Regions from separate parts of the Micromonospora sp. NPDC047738 genome, predicted to be linked through region 1. Evidence: riboswitches for the same ligand, from Rfam matches in the RefSeq annotation. Region 1 holds a riboswitch; the other holds the start of a gene.
What was found. Region 1 has a riboswitch for thiamine pyrophosphate ahead of thiE (thiamine phosphate synthase). Riboswitches for the same ligand answer to the same signal wherever they lie in the genome.

Region 1 (9,790 bases):
TTCGGTGTCGCCACCTCGGCGTACGGCAGCAGCCGCTGCACCGCCTCCACCACCCCGAGCGGGTGTCCACTGGTGGCGACCAGCACCGGATCGACGACGAGCCGGGGCAGTCGCCCCGCCTCCGCCGCCTCGGCGATCGCATCGGCGACCGCCGGGGTGCCGAGCATGCCGGTCTTCACCGCGCGCACGGCGAAGTCCCCGAGCACGCTGTCGAGCTGGTCCCGGACGGTCTGCGGGGGCAGCGGCAGGACGGCGTCGACGCCCCCGGTGTTCTGCGCGGTGATCGCGGTGATCACGCTGGTGCCGTACGCGCCGAGGGCGGCGAAGACCTTGAGGTCGGCCTGGATGCCCGCGCCGGCGCCGGAGTCTGATCCGGCGATGGTGAGGACTGTCCGCGGTGTCACGTCTCCCCCAGGGTGGTTGCTGTTGAGGGCTGCGGCCGACCGTGCCCACTCCGGGCGGTCAGGCTTGATCCCTCCGTGGGCACGGTCGGCCGCAGCCCCGTCGTGGAGACCTCCGTCGGGGCGTGCCAGCTCTGCGGCACGGGGGTGACTGTCTCGCGATAGTTCTCGGTCGGCCGGGTGACCGCCTCGTGGAAGCTCTCGGTCAGCGTGGCGGCCGCCACGCCGGGATCCTCGGCGCGCATGACGCCACCCAGCACCGCCACCCCGACGGCGCCCGCCTCGAGGCACGCGGTGACCTGCTCGGGCGTCTCGATGCCGCCGAGGGCCAGGGCCGGCACCGGGCTGAGCTCAATCAGGTCGGCGAGTCGCCCCGGGAGCAGGGGTGGGCCGTAGCCCGGCTTGGTTCTGGTCGCCCAGACCGGCGACAGCGTCACGTAGTCCTCTGTGGTGAGTCGGCGCAGCTCCGCCTCGTCGTGGCAGGAGCGGCCGACGAGGCCGACGACCGGCGGTGGATACGGGCCGGCGGCGGGGAGGTGGATGGCGTCGCCGTCGAGCGGGTCGGAGCCGGCGACGACCAGGGTGCCGCCCGCCTCGGCGAGGATCGCCCGCAGCTCGCCGGCGAGGGCGGCCCGCTCGGCGCGGGGCAGGTCCTGCTCCCGTAGCACCACCCAGCGCACTCCCCCGCCCACGGCCGCTGCGATCACCTCGGGCAGCGGCTTCCGCGCCACCCGCCGGTCCGTCAGCACCACCAGGCCGGACGGTGCGGTCACAGGTCCGGCCTTCCCTCGTCGGGGGTGGAGGCGAGGGCGTGGAAGCGGCGGGCGATCCGGCCCGCCCCGCACGCGAGCCGCCCGGCTTCCACCGCGTACCGCATGGCGGTGGCCATCGCCACCGGGTCGGCGGCCCGGGTGACCGCGCTGGCCAGCAGCACCGCGTCGCAGCCCAGTTCCATGGCGAGCGCGGCGTCCGAGGCGGTGCCGATGCCGGCGTCGAGGATCACCGGCACGTCGACGCTCTGCCGGATCAGCCGGATGTGGTGCGGGTTGCTCACGCCCAGGCCGGAGCCGATCGGCGCGCCGGCCGGCATCACCGCCGCGCAGCCCACGTCGGCCAGCCGCCGGGCCAGGACCGGGTCGTCCGAGGTGTAGGGCAGCACGGTGAACCCGTCCGCCACCAGCTCCTCGGCGGCGCGCAGCAGCTCCACCCCGTCGGGCAGCAGCGTGCGTTCGTCGCCGATCACCTCCAGCTTCACCCAGTCGGTGTCGAACGCCTCCCGGGCCAGCTGGGCCACCTTCACCGCCTCCGACGCGGTGTGGCAGCCGGCCGTGTTCGGCAACACCCGTACGCCGCACCGGTCGAGCAGGTCGAGCAGGCCGCCGCCGCTGCCCGGTGCGGTGTCGACCCGGCGGAGCGCCACGGTGACCAGCTCGGTGCCGGAGGCGCGGATCGCCTGCTCCAGCACGTGCAGGTTGGCCGCCCCGCCGGTACCGAGGATGAGCCGGGAGCCGAACGCGGTCCCGCCGATCTCAAGGGCCATGGCGCTCACCCGCCCTGGGCGGCGCTGAGCACCTCGACCCGGTCGCCGTCGTGCAGGGCGGTCGCCGACCAGCCGCCGCGCGGCACCACCTCGCCGTTGACCGCGACCGCCAGGCCGCGCCGCTGGTCGGTGACCTCCCGGACCACGTCGGCGACAGTCGCTCCGCCGGGCACGCTCCGCCCGGCGCCGTTGACGATCAGTTCCATCTGGGCTCCTCCTCGGGTACGAACCGGTCCGGGATGAACGGGGCGAGCAGCGGGTCCGGCTCGCCGGTGACGATCAGCTCGGTGATCAGGTCGGCGGTGACCGGGGTGAGCACGATGCCGTGCCGGTGATGGCCGGTGGCGACGAGCACGCCCGGCCGGCCGGGCAGCGGCCCGATGATCGGCGCGTTGTCCGGCGTACCGGGGCGCAGCCCGGCGGACGCCTCGACCAGGTCGTACTCGGCCAGCTCGGGAACCAGGTCGACGGCGGCGCGGAGCAGCCGGAGCACCGCCCCGGCGGTCACCTCGGTGTCGGTGCGCTCCTCGACGGTCGCCCCGATCACCACCTCGCCGCTGTCCCGGGGCACCAGATAGATCGACTCGCCGTCGGCGTACCCCCGGATCACGTGCCGGAAGCCCGGCGCGCCGCCACCGGGCGCGCGGAGCCGGAGCACCTGCCCCTTCACCGGCCGGACCGGCAGCCCGGTGAGCGCCGCCGCGCCGCACCCGGCGGCGACCACGGTGAACCGGGCGTCCACGTCGGAGAGCCGGGCGACCGGGGCGGGGCGGAGCGCGACGCCGGCCAGCTCGGCCGCCGCGCGCAGCGCCGCCACCAGCCGGCGCGGGTCGACCTGATGGTCGCCGGGGGCGACCGCGCCGCCGCGCACCCGGGGGGCCAGCGCCGGCTCGCGGTCCCGCAGCGCGGAGGGACGCAGCGGCGTGATCGGCAGCTCCAACCCCTGCTGGTACGACCAGAGCCAGCGCGCCTCGGCCAGGTCGTCGGCGGTCAACCCGACCACCAGCGTGCCGTCGGTGCGGTACCCGACGTCGGTGCCGGCGTCCTCGGTCAGCTCGGCGGCGAAGGCCGGCCAGCGGGCGGCGGAGTCGGCGAGCAGCCTGGTCAGCTCGTGCTCGCCGAAGTACGCCTCGGCCACCGGCGACAGCATCCCGGCCGCCACGTGCGACGCCCCGGAGCCCGGTGCCGGATCGTGGACGACCACCCGCAGCCCGCGCTGCGCGCACCGCCACGCGATCGCCAGCCCGACCGGTCCCGCCCCCACGATGGCGACGTCCGGCCGGGTCAGCACGCCAGTGCCCCGAGCAGTTCGGCGGTGGTCCGGGCCGGGTCGGCGGCCTCGGACAGCGCCCCGACCACCGCCACCCCGTACGCCCCGGCGGCCCGCAGCGCCGGCACCCGCGCGGCGGTCACCCCGCCGATCGCGATCACCGGTACGTCCACCGCCCCGGCGACCGCGCGTACCCCCTGGGGGCCGATCGGGTCGGGCAGCCCTGGCTTGGTGGCGGTGGCGTGGCAGGGGCCCACGCCCAGGTAGCTGGCTCCGGCGGCGACCGCCGCGACGGCGGCCCCCGGTTCCCGAGCGGTGGCGCCGAGCACGGCGGTGGAGCCGAGCACGTGGCGGGCGGCTGCCACGGGCAGGTCGTCCGCGCCGACGTGGCCACCGGCCGCGTCCACCGCGAGCGCCACGTGCAGCCGGTCGTTGACCAGGCAGGTCGCCCCGTGCAGCCGGCACAGCGCGACCACCCGGGCGGCCAGTTCGTACGCCTCCCGGTCGGTGGCGCCGTCCGCCACCCGGACCTGGACGACCAGTTCGGCGCGGGCCACCGGCAGGGCGGCGCGCAGCACGGCGAGCGGATCCCGGCCCGGCCGGGTGTCGGTGATCAGATGCAGACGTCCCAGGGACGGCACGGCAACACTCCTCCCTGCGCCGGCATTACCCGGATCAGGTTCGACGGTCGGGGGCTGCAGCCCCCCTCTCAGCCCGGTGCACCGGGCTCCCGTGGGTCACTTGTGGCCTACCGTACGACGTCCGCCGCGGGCACGCCAAGGCCGGGTGGCACTTTTCCCACCCACCGCCGCCACGGGTGCCGCCAGCAGGCCGGAGCGGACAGCACGCTGCCCCGGTGCCGTGGGACGGCGCCGGGGCAGCGGAAAGCCGGGTCAGAGGATGGCGTCGAGGGCGGCCAGGTCCTCGTCGGTGGGCTGCCAGGCACCCGCCTCGGCGTTGGCGCGTACCTGCTCGGGCGTGGTGGCACCGGCGATCACCGAGGTCACCGCCGGGCGGGCGGCGAGTCCACCGATGGCCACCTGAAGCATCGAGATCCGACGCTTCGCCGCGTACGCCTCGATCGCCTCGATGGTGTCCCAGTCCGCCGCGGCCAGCCGCTCGGCGTACCGGCCGCCGCCGGAGAGCCGGCTGCCGGCGGGCGGCGCCTCGCCCCGGTGGTACTTGCCGGTGAGCAGGCCGTTGGCCAGCGGGAAGAACGGCAGCATGCCCAGGCCGAACCGCTCGCAGGCCGGGATGACCTCGGCCTCGACGCTCCGCTCCAGCAGACTGTAGTGGTTCTGCGCGGAGATGAAGCGGGTGCGGCCCTGCGACGACGCGGTCCAGTCGGCGTCGGCGATCTGCCAGCCGGCGAAGTTCGAGTTGCCGAGGTAGCGGACCTTGCCGGCACGGACCAGGTCGTCCAGGGCAGCAAGTGTCTCGTCGATCGGGGTGTCCGGGTCGGGTTCGTGCATCTGGTACAGGTCGATGTGGTCGGTGCCGAGCCGGCGCAGCGACGCCTCGACCGCGCGGGCGATGTAGCGGCGGGCACCCCGGGCACCGAAGTCCGGCCCGTTCAGGCCGTGCATGTCCATGCCGAACTTGGTGGCGACCACCACGTCGTCGCGGTGGCCCTTGAGCGCCTGCCCGAGCAGCTCCTCGGAGCTGCCCTGCGGCTCGCCGTAGATGTCGGCGGTGTCGAAGAAGTTGATCCCGGCGTCGAGGGCGGCCTCGACCACCGCCCGGGTGCCGTCGAGGTCGAGCTTGCGGCCGAAGTTGTTGCAGCCGATGCCGACCACGGACACCACGAGCCCGGAGTCGCCCAGCCGGCGGTACGTCATCTCACTCACGAGATCCACCCTATGCCCGGGCGGGGAACGCAACTGGTCGAGCCCCGAGGTCGGGGACGACCCGGTGAGTCGGTCACGACATCAGCTCCACAGCGGCGCTCACCCGGGTCCGCCGCGCCGAACTCGCGGCGGACCCGGGGCGAAGGCACGGCCCGGTCAGCCGACGTCCCAGACCGGCTCGGGGGTCTCCACCACCTCGCCGTCGCCGCGGAACAGCACGAACCGGTCGAAGGAGCGGGTGAACCACCGGTCGTGGGTCACCGCGATCACCGTCCCCTCGAACGCGGCCAACCCCGCTTCGAGCGCCTCGGCGGAGGCCAGGTCGAGGTTGTCGGTCGGCTCGTCGAGCAGCAGCAGGGTGGCCCCGGAGAGCTCCAGCAGCAGCACCAGGAAGCGGGCCTGCTGGCCACCGGAGAGGGTGCCGAAACGCTGGTCGCCCTGCCCGGCCAGCTCATACCGGGACAGCGCCGCCATCGCCGCGTGCCGGTCCATCCCGGCCCGGTGCTCGTCGCCCCGCCAGAGGATGTCGACCAGCGTCTTCTCCAGCAGCTCCGGCCGGTCGTGGGTCTGCGAGAAGTGCCCGGGCCGGACCCGGGCGCCGAGTCGTACCACCCCGCCGTGGGCGACGGGGGCGAGCGCGGCCGCGCCGTCGACCGGCGCGTTGGCCGGGTCCGGGTCGCTCCCGCCGCGGGCCAGCAGGCGGAGGAAATGCGACTTGCCCGTCCCGTTCGCGCCCAGCACGGCGACCCGGTCGCCGTACCAGAGCTCCAGGTCGAAGGGGTAGGTCAGGCCGTCGAGCTCGAGCTGCTCGCAGACCACGGCCCGCTTGCCGGTCCGCCCGCCGGTCAGCCGCATCCGGATGTCCTGGTCCTTCGGGGGTACGGGCGGCGGCCCGGCCTCCTCGAACTTGCGCAACCGGGTCTGCGCCGACTGGTAACGCGAGGCCATGTCGGAGTTGTACGCGGCCTTCTGCTTGTACATCAGCACCAGCTCGCGCAGCTTCTGGTGTTCCTCGTCCCAGCGCTTGCGCAGCTCGTCGAGGCGGGCGTGCCGGGCCACCCGCGCCTCGTGCCAGCTCGCGAAGCTGCCCGGGTGCACCCAGGCGCTGCCACCTTCGACGGCGACCACCCGGTCGGCGGTCTGCGCCAGCAGCTCCCGGTCGTGCGAGACGTAGAGCACCGACTTGCCGGACTCGCGCAGCCGTGCCTCCAGCCACCGCTTGCCCGGCACGTCGAGGAAGTTGTCCGGCTCGTCGAGGAGGAGCACCTCGTCGGTGCCCCGGAGCAGCAGTTCGAGGGCGAAGCGCTTCTGCTGGCCGCCGGAGAGGGTCCGCACCGGGCGGTCCCGGGCGGCATCCCACGGCAGGTCGAGGACGATGGTGGTGACGGTGTCGAAGAGCACCTCGGCGTCGTACCCGCCGACCTCACCCCAGGCCGCGAGCGCGTCCGCGTACGCGAGCTGGGCCTTGCCGGCGGCGGTGCTGTACTTGCCGCGGACCTCGGCCGCCCGCATGGCCGCCTCGGTCTCGGCGAGCCGGCGGCCGGCGTCGCGCAACGCCGGCGGGGCGAGCGCGAGGGCCAGGTCGGCGAGCGCCGAGTCGTCACCGATCATGCCGATGAACTGCCGCATCACGCCGAGACCGCCGGAGCGGGCGATCGCGCCGGTCTTCACCGGCAGGTCGCCGGCGACCATCCGGAGCAGGGTGGTCTTGCCGGCGCCGTTGGGCCCGACGAGGGCCACCTTGGCGCCCTCACCGACCCGGAACGACACCTCGGCGAAGAGCTCCCGGCCGTCCGGGAGGAAGTGCCCGACCCCTGCCACGTCCACGTATCCCACGCGGGCATCCTGCCCGAGGGGACGGCACGGGCGACACTCGATTATCGGGTGACCCGCAGCACCCGGTAGCCCTTCTGGCTGGCGTGCCGCTCGACCTGCCAGCCCTGCTCGACGAGCCAGCGGTGCAGCGAGTCGCCGCCGAGGTGCCGGGCGACCACCAGCCACGCCACCCCGTCCGGGGCGAGCCGGGGCAGCCAGCGCAGCAGCAGCCCGTGCAGCTCCGACTTGCCGATGTGGATCGGAGGGTTGGACCAGATCTGGGCGAAGGAGACGTCGGCTGGTACCCCGTCCGGCGCGGCGACCCGGACCCGATCGGCGGCCCCGACCCGGGCGGCGTTGGCGGCGGTGAGCTCACGCGCGCGCTGGTTGACGTCGACCGCCCAGACGGTGGCGGCCGGCGCGCTGGTGGCGAGTACGCAGGTGATCGGCCCGAACCCGCAGCCGACGTCGAGCAGCGGGCCGGTGGTGGCGGCGGTGGGCAGCTCCGCCTTGCGCAACAGGACGGCAGTGCCGGGGTCGAGCCGGTCGGCGGAGAAGACCCCGCCGGCCGAGGCGAGGGTGTAGTCGCGCCCGGCGACGGAGAACTGGACCTCGCGCGGCTGGGCGGCGCTCGTGGGTTCAGCGGTGAAGTAGTGGTCGCCGGTCACGTCCGGCATTGTCGCACCGGCCCCGGACGGCACCGCCGACGGTGTGGGCGAAGTAGATGCGACACCACTTCGCTTGATTTTCCCGATATTACCCCCGAAAGGGACAATGGGTCCTAGGGTAACGCACATGGTGTATCGGTACGAGTCCGATGAGGACGGCTTCCTGGAGTACCCGAGGCCCGGGTCGGAGCCGTCCGTACCCGCGGCACCTTCACCCGCGGGCCCCTCGCCGTCCCGCTTCCCCACTCCGTCGCTGCCCCCGCCGGTGCGGCGCACCCGACCGCCCGTCGACGTCACCCCGGCCCCGGCCCCGGCGGCGGCCCGGCAGGCGACCGCTCCGGTCGCCACCCGGGCCACCGGGCCGACGCCGCCGCCGACGTCCACCGCCGCACCGCATCGGGAGGCAGCGCCGCCGGTGTCCACCACCCCGGGCCGCCCATCCGCGCCGGCCGCGGAGCCCCCCGTCACCCACCCGGCCGACGAGCTGGACCTGGCCGAGCCCGCCAGGCCCATCCGCAGGCGCGGCGGCGGCCGGACCTGGCAGGTGCTGATCGGCGGCGCCGCCGTGCTGGTGCTGCTCGCGCTCTGCGGCCTGGCCGTCGCCGCCCTGCTGCAGGAGCGGACCGGCAACCCGCAGGCCGGCCAGCAGACCGGGCAGCCCGTGGTGGAGCAGTCGGCCGCGGCCGACGGGAAGGACCTGGACTCCCGGGACACCGACCAGTCGGCGCTCACCGCCAAGGAGGTCTTCCCGGGCCGGCAGCTCGTGGTAGCCAGCGGCCAGCCGGCCTACCAGGTGCTCAAGTCGCAGTCCAGCGGCAGCTGCGCGGTCGCGGCGACCGGTGAGATCGCCGACCTGCTCGTCCGCCTCGGCTGCAACCAGGTGGTCCGGGCGACCCTCCGCTCCCCTGACGGGGACTACCTGATCACCGCCGGCCTGTTCAACCTGACCGACGTGGCCAGCGCCCAGCGGGCCCGGGACCGGATGCGGCAGCTGCTCGACGAACGGCAGGGCCGGCTGCAGGGCATGTCGGTCGACAACAGCACCGAAGCCGTGGCGAAGGCCGCCGCCCGGGTGGGCTGGCAGGTACGCGGGCACTACCTCGCCTACTGCCTGGTCACCCGCGCGGACGGGCAGCGGATCAGCTCCACCGACGCCAACGCGCGCGACATCCTGTACGACCTGATCGAGGTCCACCTGAACCGCGGCGTGCTGGAGCGCCGGGCGAACGGCGGGGTGGCCAGCCAGCCCACCCAGCCGCAGACCGACGACAGCGCCGGCCAGAACGCGACCGACCAGCGGAGTCCCCGCAACAACTGACCGGCGGCCCGGCGCCGGAAGGACGTCAGCCCTCGGCGACCGGGACCCGGAGCCGGCGGGTGAGATCGGCGCGGCGGGCGTACTCGGCGGGGTCGTCCGGATAGCCGACGGCGACCAGGGTCAGCCCGTGCGCCGGGGCCACGGTCACCTCGCTGGACCGTTCTCGCCGGCTCAGCAGGCTGGCCGGCCACTCCACCGGCCGGCGACCGTCCCCGGCGACCAGCATGGCGCCGACCAGGCTACGCACCATCGCCTGGCAGAACGCGTCGGCCTGCACCGTGGCGACCAGGATCCCGTCCGGGTCGCGCCGCCAGTCCAGCCGGGTCACCTCGCGCAGCGTGGTGGCGTTCTCCTTGCGCCGGCAGTACGCGGCGAAGTCGTGCTCCCCCACCAGGCCGGCGGCGGCGGCGTTCAGCGCCGCCAGGTCCAGCGCCTTCGGCCAGGCGAGGGTGTCGGTGCGGCGCAACGGCTCGGCACCCCACGGAGCGTCGGTGACGCGGTACTCGTAGCGGCGGAAGGTGGCCGAGAAGCGGGCGTCGAAGTCGGCCGGAACCTCGGTCATGGCGCGTACCCGCACGTCGGGCGGGAGCAGCCGGGCCAGGCGGCGCAGCAGGCCCCCCTCGTGCTGCCGCCACCCGGCGGTCGGCAGGTCGAGGTGGCAGACCTGCCCGGTGGCGTGCACGCCGGCGTCGGTGCGGCCGGCCACGGTCAACCCGGTCGCGGTGCCCGCGCCGAGGATCAGGTCCAGCGTCTCGACCAGCACCCCGGCGACGGTGCGCCGGGTGGGCTGGGCGGCCCAGCCGGAGAAGCCGGTGCCGTCGTACGAGACGTCCAGCCGCAGCCGGGTCCGCTCGTCCACCTCGTACCTCCCGTTGACGGCGTCGGGCCCGGCACCCCACGAAGGGATGCCGGGCCCGACGATGCTGCCTCT
Region 2 (9,790 bases), on a different contig from region 1:
GAGACCCGGATCATCATGCTGACCACCTTCGATCTTGACGAGTACGTGTACCGGGCGCTGCGCGCCGGCGCCTCCGGCTTCATGCTCAAGACCACTCCGCCCCGGGAACTGGCCGAGGCGGTGCGGACCGCGGCCCGCGGCGACGCCCTGCTCTCCCCGTCGATCACCCGGCGCCTGATCGACCACTACACCGCGACGGCGTCGGTGGCCGGCCACCCGGGCCTGGCGGAGCTGACCGCCCGGGAGACCGAGGTGTTGCGGATGATGGCTCTCGGCCTGTCCAACCAGGAGATCGCCGGCCAGCTCTTCGTCGGCGAGGCGACCGTGAAGACGCATGTGAACCGCATCTTCGCCAAGCTCGGAGTGCGGGACCGGGTGCAGGCGGTCGTGCTGGCGTACCAGAGCGGCGTGGCGCAGCTCCGGCGGTAGCGGACGTGGTCAGCCGATCAGGGGGCGGAACGTGCCGAGCGCGACGCTGACCGCCAGCGCCGCGCCGGCCAGCACCGCCGCGCCGGCGACGAGCAACCCGTCCGCCCGGGTGAAGCGCTGCCGCCGGGCGACCGTACGCGGGATGCCGGCGTCGAAGCCGCGGGCGTCCATCGCGACCGCCAGCCGGGTGCCCCGGCGGATCGCCCCGACCAGCAGGGCGAACGCCGTCGACACGAAGAGCCGTACCTTGGCGACCGGGTTGCGGCCGGCGTCCACGCCGCGGGCCCGCCGGGCCATGCTGATCATCCGCCACTCCTGTTCGAGCAGCGGTACCAGCCGGAACGCGGCCAGCGCGCCGATGGCGAACCGGGCCGGGGCCTTCGCGTTCTGGATCAACGCGTCGGCCAGGTCGGTGGGGTCGGTGGTGGCGAAGACGAGGATCCCGGGCAGCGCCACCGCGAGCATCCGCAGGACCAGGCCGAGCGCGGTGAGCAGCACCCCTTCGGTCACCAGGATCGGACCGGCCTCGACCAGCACCCGGCCGGACCGGTCGGCGGCGAAGAGCACCAGGGTGACCAGGATGCCGCCGGCGCTGGCCAGCAGCGGCCAGCCCCGCCGGGCCAGCATCCGGTAGCGGATGCCGAACAGCGGCAGCACCACCAGCTCGATCGCGATGGCGATCGCCGGGGCCACCGGGTCCAGGGTGGCGATGAGGACCAACGAGAAGACCAGCGCGGCGGCCAGCTTCGCCACCGGGTTGCGGCGGGCCAGCGGCGCGCCGGGCCGGGCCACGGGCTCCACGCTGATCATGCGCGCTCCCCGCTATAGGTCGGGACGGCGGCGGTCATCGCCGGTCCAGGGCGAGGGCGCGGTCGGCGAGCGCGGCGACGAAGTCCGGGTCGTGGGTGACCGCGACGATGCCGTGACCGGCGTCGCGCAGCTCGGCGAAGAGATCGACCAGTTCCGACCAGGTCCGCCGGTCCTGGCCGAAGGTGGGCTCGTCGCAGATCAGCAGGCGCGGCGCGGTGGCCAGGGCGGTCGCCACGCTCAGCCGCCGCGCCTCCCCACCGGAGAGGGTGTACGGGTTGGCCCCGGCGAGCCGGGCGAGCCGCAGCCGGTCCAGCAGCCCGTCCACGGTGGCCCGTACCGCCGCCTCGGGCTCGCCGGTCCGGCGCGGGCCGAGCGCCAGTTCGTCGTAGACGGTGCCGGTGACGAACTGGTGTTCCGGGTCCTGGAAGACCGAGCCGATCCGCCGGGCCAGCAGGGGCGCCCGCCAGCGGTGCGGGGGAGTGCCGGCGTCCCGCCCGGCCAGGGCGGTGGTGGCGGTGGCCGTACCGGTGCCGGGGCGGAGCAGGCCGCCGAGGAGCAGGGCCAGGGTGGACTTGCCGGCGCCGTTCGGGCCGAGGACGGCGAGCGCCTCGCCGGCGCGTACCTCGAGGTCGACGGGGGCCAGCCGGGGCGGCAGGCCGAGCCGGTCGGCGGTGAGCAACCGGTCGCCCGGCGGCGCGGTGGCGTGCCGGGGCGGCACGGTGCGACCCGGCACCCAGACTCCGGCGGCGGCGAGCGTATCGCCGTGCGCGGCGAAGATCGTGTCGGGCGGCCCGTCGGCCCGTACCCCGCCGCCGGCCTCCAGCACCACCACCCGGTCGACCAGCGGCAGCGCCTCGGCGACCCGGTGCTCGACCAGGATCAGCGTGGTGTCCGCGTCGAGCGCGTCCGCGACGGCCTGCCGGACCAGCGCGGCGCCGGCCGGGTCGAGGTTGGCGGTGGGCTCGTCGAGCAGCAGCAGCCCGGGCCGCGGGGCGAGCACCCCGGCGAGGGCGAGCCGCTGCTGCTCGCCGCCGGAGAGCGCCGCGGTGGGCCGGTCCCGGTGGTAGGGGAAGCCGACCCGGCGCAGTGCCGCGTCCACCCGGGGCCAGATCTCCTCGGCGGGTACGCCCCGGTTCTCCAGCCCGAACGCGACGTCGTCGCCGCAGCGGGCCATCACCAGCTGGGTCTCCGGGTCCTGGAAGACGATGCCGACCCGTTCCCGGGCTTTGCGCGGGTCGAGCCCGTCGATCTCGACGGTGCCTTCCTGCTCGCCGGAGTCCTCGGGCAGCAGCCCGGCGAGCGCCGCCAGCAGGGTGCTCTTGCCCGCCCCGGACGCCCCCAGCAGCAGCACCCGCTCCCCGCGCTCGACGCGCAGGTCCACCCCACGGACGGCCCACCCCTTCCGCCCGGCGTGCCGCCACCCGAACCCCCGCAGCACCACCCCACTCACACCCACACCCCTCCCACCCGTCCCCGCCCCACCCCACCCGCCCCGTCGATCATGAGGTTGGCGGCGGTTTCAGAGATCCACATCGCCGTCAACCTCATGATCAACATCATCGGATCGGGCGGTCAGACGGCGGCGCGTTCGCGGCCGGCGGGGAAGCGGTCGAGGACGCCGGTGTTCGCCAGGGCGCGGGTCAGCGCGACGCCGCCGAGGCCGGCCACGACCAGTGCGCTGACGGCGGTGATGAGGATGTACGGCAGCCGGAAGCTGCCCCACGCGGTGTCCGGGTACCAGACGAAGACGTCGTAGATCGCGGCGGCGAGGCCGGCCAGGGTGGCGGCCAGCAGCGAGACCGGGAGCCGGTAGGTGCGGTAACCGAAGAGCGCGAAGGCCAGTTCGCCCGCCGCCGCCTCCAGCGGGCCCTGCACCACCAGGGTCCAGCCCCAACTGCTGCCGAGCGCGACCGACACCAGCGCGGCGAAGGTCAGCGTGAAGAACGCGGCGCCGGGCTTGCGGACGATCAGCGCGCCGAGCACGGCCGGCACCAGCCACACGCCGTACAGCGCCGCCCGGCCGGGCAGCGGGATGGCGTCCGCCGGCCCGTTCCAGAGCAGGCCCCACGCCCAGAAGATGACGCCGAACGCCACCCCGAGCACCGAGGCGATGACGATGTCGATGGTGCGCCACCGGTTGGTGGTGGGTTGAGTCATGGTTGCTCCCAGTTCGTCGAGGGTGAACCAGGAGAAGACGCACGCCGCGTCCGGATGCCCGGACGGCGGCGCGGCTGGAGGTCGACCGAACTCCCTGCGCTGGCATTACCCAGATCAGGTTCGAGGGTCTGCGGGCACCGGCCCGCACTCTCAGCGCTGTGCGCTCCCCTGTCGGATGTGAAGTTGTCTGCGGCAGACGCTAGCACCGGTGCCCGCCGCCGGCACAGCAGGGCGAGCGGTGCCGGTCCGGCTGGGTAGGCTGCCGATCATGCGGGTCGAGGCGCGAGGTCTGACGTTCGAGGTACGCACCGGCGGTCCCGAGGACGGCGATCCGATCCTGCTGCTGCACGGCTTCCCGCAGCACGGCGGCGAGTGGGACGAGGTGGTGCCCCTGCTGCACGCGGCCGGGCTGCGCACGTACGCGCTCGACCAGCGGGGCTACTCGCCGGGTGCCCGGCCGGCGGCGGTCGAGGCGTACCGGATCCCGGAGTTGGTGGCGGACGCGGCGGAGGTGCTCGACGCGCTCGGCGTCGAGGCCGCGCACGTGGTCGGGCACGACTGGGGCGCGATCGTGGCCTGGAGCCTGGCGGCGGTGCACCCGGAGCGGGTCCGCAGCCTCACCGCGGTCTCGGTGCCGCATCCGGCGGCGCTGGCCCACGCGCTCGCCACCGACCCGGGGCAGAAGGCCCGCTCCGCCTACATCACGCTGTTCCGCAAGCCCGGCAAGGCGGAGCGGGTGCTGCTCGCCCTCAACGCCGTCGCGCTGCGGCGGATGCTCGGCGGGGTGGGCGACCCCGCGCAGGTGGCCCGCTACGCCGACCCGATGTGCGAGCCGGGCGCGCTGACCGCCGCGCTGAACTGGTACCGGGCGATGACCGGGGCGGACCTGAAGGCCGTCGGACCGGTCAGCGTGCCGACCACCTTCGTCTGGAGCGACCGGGACATCGCGATCGGCCGCACCGCCGCCGCGGCCTGCGCACCCCATGTGACCGGCGACTACCGCTTCGTTGAGCTTCCCGGCGTCACGCACTGGATCCCGGACGAGGCGCCCGCCCCGCTGGCCGCCGCGATCCTCGCCCGGGTGGGCCGATGATCGCCGGTGCCGCACCGGCCCGGCCGCACACCCGCGCGTCGCTCGCCGCCCAGTTCCGCGCCCTCGGCGTACGCCCCGGCGGGACCGTCCTGGTGCACGCGTCCCTGCGCCCGCTGGGCTTCCTCTGCGGCGGCCCGGAGGCGGTGGTGCTCGCCCTGCGCGACGTGCTCGGCCCGGCCGGGACCCTCGTGGTGCCCACCCACACGCCGGACAACAGCGACCCCGCGGGCTGGACCAACCCGCCGGTGCCGGCCGACTGGTGGCCGGTGATCCGGGATGAGCTGCCCGGCTTCGACCCGGCGGTCACGCCGAGCCGGTTCATGGGCGCCCTCGCCGAGCTGGTCCGCACCTGGCCCGGCGCGCGGCGCAGCGACCACCCGCACGTCTCGTTCGCCGCGCTGGGGCCGGCGGCCGACCGGGTCGTCGCCGACCACGCCCTCGCCGACATGCTCGGCGAGGGCTCCCCGCTGGCCCGCCTCTACGAGCTGGACGCCGACGTGCTGCTGCTCGGGGTGGAGCACGACAGCAACACCTCGCTGCACCTGGCCGAGTACCGGCAGCCGGCGCCGCCCCGGCAGCGCTGCGGCGCGGCCGTGCTGGCCGGCGACGGCGGCCGGGCGTGGGTGTGGTGGGACGACATCCGCCTGGACGACGACGGCTTCGCCCGGCTCGGCACCGAGCTGGCGGCCACCGGAGCGGTACGGCTCGGGCCGGTCGGCGACGGGACGGGCCGGTTGATGAGGCAGCGGGTGGCGGTCGACTTCGCGGTGGACTGGCTGGCCCGGAACCGAGGGACGGAGGAATCATGACGGTGAGCGCCGAGGCGTACCTGGCGGTGGTGACCGAGACGATCGGCCGGGTGGCCGCCGGCCAGCGGGACGGGGTGGCGCGCGGCGCCGACCTGATCGCCGAGTCGCTGCGCGCCGACGGGGTGGTCCACGCGTTCGGCACCGGCCACTCGGAGGCGCTGGCGATGGAGATCGCCGGCCGGGCCGGTGGGCTGGTCCCCACCAACCGGATCGCCCTGCGCGACCTGGTCCTGTACGGGGGCGAGCCGGCCGACGTGCTCGGCCCGAAGCTGGAACGCGAGCCCGAGGTGGCGCACCGCCTCTACGAGCTGGCCCCGATCCGCCCGCAGGACGTCTTCGTGCTCGCCTCCAACTCCGGCGTGAACGGCGCGATGGTGGAGTTCGCGTCCATCGTCAAGGAACGCGGGCACGCGCTGATCGCGATCACCTCGGCGGCGCACTCCGCCCGGATGACCTCGCGCCACCCGTCCGGGCGCAAGCTCGCCGACTTCGCCGACGTGGTGCTCGACAACGGCGCCCCGTACGGCGACGCCACCCTGCCGCTGCCCGGCGGTGGCGCGGTCGGTGCGGTCTCCTCGATCACGGCCGCGCTGCTGGCGCAGCAGCTCGTGGCGGAGGTGGTGGCCCGGCTGCTGGCGGCGGGGGAGCGGCCCCCGGTCTACCTGTCGGCGAACATCACCGGCGGCGACGAGCACAACGCCGAGCTGGAGGCCCGGTACGCGGGCCGCATCCGCCGGGGGGCGTGAGCGCGAGGAGTGAGCCGGGTTTGCGAGCCCCGCAGTCGCGAACTGAGGAGGCATCGTGAGCGCGAGGAGTGAGCCGGGTTTGCGAGCCCCGCAGTCGTGCACGAGGGGCGGCAGGGTGAACCGGTTTCGCGACGGTGCGGACCGGGCACCGGCGGTACTGCCGACGGACGCTTCCGCCGGCAGTACCGTCATCCCTGGAGGTAGCGCGTGTCCAAGGAAACCGAGAAGCAGCGGTGGCAGCGCAACTTCGCCGACCTGCTCCAGGAGCTGCGGGTGGCGCAGACCGGCGTGCAGATCCTCTTCGCCTTCCTGCTCACCCTGCCGTTCAGCAGCGGTTTCACCCGGACCACCAATTTCCAGAAGGACACCTACATCGTCGCTCTGCTGGCCGCCGCCGCAGCTACCGCGATGATCATCTCGCCGGTCGCCTTCCACCGGGCATTGTTCCGGCAGGGCCGCAAGCCGGAGCTGGTCCGGTTTGCCCACCGGGTGGCCATCGGCGGCCTGGCCTTCATGCTGATCTCGATGGTCAGTGCGGTCCTGCTGATCACCGACTTCGTGCTGGGCCGGCTGGCGGCCCTGGTGCTGACCGGGATCACCGGGGCGTGGTTCCTGACCTTCTGGCTGGTCCTGCCGCTCGCCGCCCGGCGCAACTGGGGCGACGACATCGACGACGAGGACGACAACCCGCGGGTGCTGCCCGGCGACTGACCGCGCCGATTCCGCCAAATCGGACGTGCACCGAAGGCTACCCCTGGGTAACAACCGGGGGTAGCGTCGTTTTCGTCGCGCACGTCGACGCAGCCGGACCGAGGTCTCCAGGAGGCAGCCGTGACCACGACACAGAACAGCCGACCCGATCCCGCCGGGCACGGCGGCCCGACCGGCCGGGTGGCCCCGATCGACGACACCGATCCGCCGGCCGCCGCGGGCGACCGGGTGGACGGGGTGGGGCCGCTGCCCACCGAGGCCGGCCAGGTCTCCGAGAAGGAGGCCCGCCAGGTCGCGGAGGCGGCCCGCGAAGCGGCCTGGGACCGGCCCAGCTTCGGCAAGGAACTCTTCCTCGGCCGGTTCCGCCTCGACCTGATCAGTCCGTGGCCGCGCGCGAAGCCGGAGGACGTGGCGCGGGCCGAGGAGTTCCTCGGCGCGTTCGGGGCGTACCTGGACGCCGAGGTGGACGGTGCGGCGATCGAGCGGGACGCGCGCATCCCGGACGAGGTGTTCCACGGGCTGGCCCGGCTGGGCGCCTTCGGCATGAAGATCGACCGGAAGTACGGCGGCCTCGGGCTGAGCAATCTGCACTACTGCCGGGCGCTGATGCGGGCCGGCTCGGCCAACCCGGCGATCAGCGCGCTGCTCTCCGCGCACCAGTCGATCGGCGTGCCGCAGCCGCTGAAGATGTTCGGCACCCCCGAGCAGAAGCAGCGCTTCCTGCCTCGGCTGGCCGCCGGTGAGGTGTCCGCGTTCCTGCTCACCGAGCCGGACGTCGGCTCCGACCCGGCGCGGCTGGCGACCACCGCCGAGCCGACCGAGGACGGCACGGGTTACCGGCTCAACGGGGTCAAGCTGTGGGCCACCAACGGCACGGTCGCCACCCTGCTGGTGGTGATGGCCCGGGTGCCGGCGGCCGAGGGTCGGCGCGGCGGCATCACCGCCTTCGTGGTGGAGGGCGACAGCGAGGGCATCACGGTCGAGCGGCGCAACGCCTTCGTGGGCCTGCGCGGCCTGGAGAACAGCCTCACCCGGTTCCACGACGTGTTCGTGCCGAAGGAGAACGTGATCGGCGGCGAGGGCAAGGGCCTGAAGATCGCCCTGACCACGCTGAACACTGGGCGGCTGTCGCTGCCGGCCATGTGCGTCGGCGCCGGTAAGTGGTCGCTGAACGTGGCCCGGGAGTGGGCCGCCGACCGGGTCCAGTGGGGCCGGCCGGTCGGCGAGCACGAGGCGGTGGCCAAGAAGCTGGCCTTCATCGCCGCCACCACGTACGGCATGGAGAGCATGCTCAACCTCTGCTGCCTGCTCGCCGACGACGACCGCAACGACATCCGGATCGAGGCGGCGCTGGTGAAGCTCTACGCCAGCGAGATGGCCTGGAAGATCGCCGACGAGCTGATCCAGATCCGGGGTGGTCGCGGCTACGAGACGGCCGAGTCCCTGGCCGCCCGGGGTGAACGGCCGGCCGCGGTCGAGCAGATGCTGCGCGACCTGCGGATCAACCGGATCTTCGAGGGCTCCACCGAGATCATGCACCTGCTGATCGCCCGCGAGGCGGTCGACGCGCACCTCTCGGTGGCCGGCGACATCATCGACCCCGACGCCGGGCTGGGCCGCAAGGCGAAGGCGGGTGCCCGGGCCAGCGTCTTCTACGCGAAGTGGCTGCCCACCCTCGCCGTCGGCCGGGGCCAGGCACCCCGGGCGTACGCCGAGTTCGGCCCGCTCGCCGGCCACCTGCGACACGTCGAGCGCGCCTCCCGCAAGCTGGCCCGCGCCACCTTCTACGCGATGTCCCGCTGGCAGGGGAAGATGGAGCGCAAGCAGGCGTTCCTCGGCCGGGTGGTGGACATCGGCGCGGAGCTGTTCGCGATGGCCGCGGTCTGCGTACGGGCCACCGCCGAGCGGGCGGAGCACCCGGAGCACGTCGAGCTGGCCGACCTGTTCTGTCGGCAGGCCCGGCTGCGTGTCGACGAGCTGTTCACCGGGCTGTGGTCCAACACCGACTCGGTTGACGTGGCGGCCGCCAAGCGGATCCTCGCCGGCCGGTACGCCGCCCTGGAGGAGGGCGTCGTGACCCCGCCGGCCGACCGGCCCTGGGTGGCCCGCTGGCAGCCCGGCCCCTCCACCGCCGAGGACGTCCGCCGCCGCATCCCGCCGATGGGGTGAGTCCGGTCGCGGGGCGGTGAATTCGGCAGACGGATGTTCGTGCCGAGCACCTCCGCACATGGAGCTAACCGGGTCGAGCGATATGCCTCTGGGGCACAGATATGACTCAGAGGCATACCGCTTTCTGGATATCTGTGGCTGGGGCCAGCCGGCGGCCGCCGGCCGACAGCTGGACCCGGGTCAGCGGGAGGTAGCCGGCTCAGCTGGCGGCGATCGCCCAGGCCAGCACGCCGGCCAGGATGAGCCCGTTCAACGCGGCCAGCACCAGGTACGCGGCCGGCGGGATCTTGCGGCCCTTGCGGACGTAGCTCACCAGGACGCCCGCGTACGCCAGCAGCAGCACGGCGACGGCGATCAGGAAGTACAGCACCGCAACACCCTACCGGCCGGCCCGCAGGCCGAGTCTGCGCAGCTCCAGTGCGGCGAGCGCGTCGACGGTAGCGTCGTCGCCGCGGCGCCACGCCTCGGCCGCGTCCGGCGCGATCCGGGCCAGCCGACCGAGCGGCTGGCCGGCGAGCGCGCGCAGTGCCAGCAGGTCGCGGCCGGCGGGGGCGGTGGCGAGCGCCTGCGCCACGCCGGCCCGGCGCATCCAGCGCACCCGCAGCGGCAGCCAGCCGAAGAGCACGAGCCCGAGCGGGAAGACCAGCACCGCGATGCTCAGTCCGAGGGCCAGCTGGCCGACCAGTTCCTGCTGGTCGCGGCCGGCCTCGGCGACCGCGCGGGCGGCCTCGGCGGCCTTGGTGAACGGGGCGGTCAGCTCGTCGCCGACCAGCGGGACCCGACCCACCTTGCCGCCGGCGTCGGCCAGGTTGTCGGCGAGGCCTCCGCCGGCCCCCTCCAGCTTCTGTCCGGGTACGGCCAGCTTC

Region 2: linked by a shared signal. The riboswitch ahead of ABZ783_RS29720 (ECF transporter S component) and the one ahead of thiE (thiamine phosphate synthase) in region 1 are both predicted to bind thiamine pyrophosphate.

The regions. Positions count from the first base shown of each region.
Region 1 covers NZ_JBEYSO010000008.1:116,140-125,929, forward strand. The annotation lists gene thiD (bifunctional hydroxymethylpyrimidine kinase/phosphomethylpyrimidine kinase) at 1-404, opposite strand, end outside; partial or broken gene ABZ783_RS15490 (thiamine phosphate synthase) at 596-1,174, opposite strand; gene ABZ783_RS15495 (thiazole synthase) at 1,171-1,950, opposite strand; gene thiS (sulfur carrier protein ThiS) at 1,947-2,147, opposite strand; gene thiO (glycine oxidase ThiO) at 2,138-3,232, opposite strand; gene thiE (thiamine phosphate synthase) at 3,226-3,852, opposite strand; TPP riboswitch at 3,847-3,954, opposite strand; gene ABZ783_RS15515 (aldo/keto reductase) at 4,105-5,067, opposite strand; gene ABZ783_RS15520 (ATP-binding cassette domain-containing protein) at 5,215-6,894, opposite strand; gene ABZ783_RS15525 (methyltransferase) at 6,936-7,541, opposite strand; gene ABZ783_RS15530 (hypothetical protein) at 7,669-8,859, shown strand; gene truA (tRNA pseudouridine(38-40) synthase TruA) at 8,885-9,718, opposite strand.
Region 2 covers NZ_JBEYSO010000027.1:7,940-17,729, reverse strand. The annotation lists gene ABZ783_RS29735 (response regulator transcription factor) at 1-429, shown strand, start outside; gene ABZ783_RS29730 (energy-coupling factor transporter transmembrane component T) at 439-1,239, opposite strand; gene ABZ783_RS29725 (ATP-binding cassette domain-containing protein) at 1,274-2,689, opposite strand; gene ABZ783_RS29720 (ECF transporter S component) at 2,812-3,396, opposite strand; TPP riboswitch at 3,470-3,576, opposite strand; gene ABZ783_RS29715 (alpha/beta hydrolase) at 3,665-4,489, shown strand; gene ABZ783_RS29710 (AAC(3) family N-acetyltransferase) at 4,486-5,298, shown strand; gene ABZ783_RS29705 (SIS domain-containing protein) at 5,295-6,044, shown strand; gene ABZ783_RS29700 (DUF6328 family protein) at 6,252-6,755, shown strand; gene ABZ783_RS29695 (acyl-CoA dehydrogenase family protein) at 6,984-8,924, shown strand; gene ABZ783_RS29690 (hypothetical protein) at 9,124-9,294, opposite strand; gene ABZ783_RS29685 (hypothetical protein) at 9,304-9,790, opposite strand, start outside.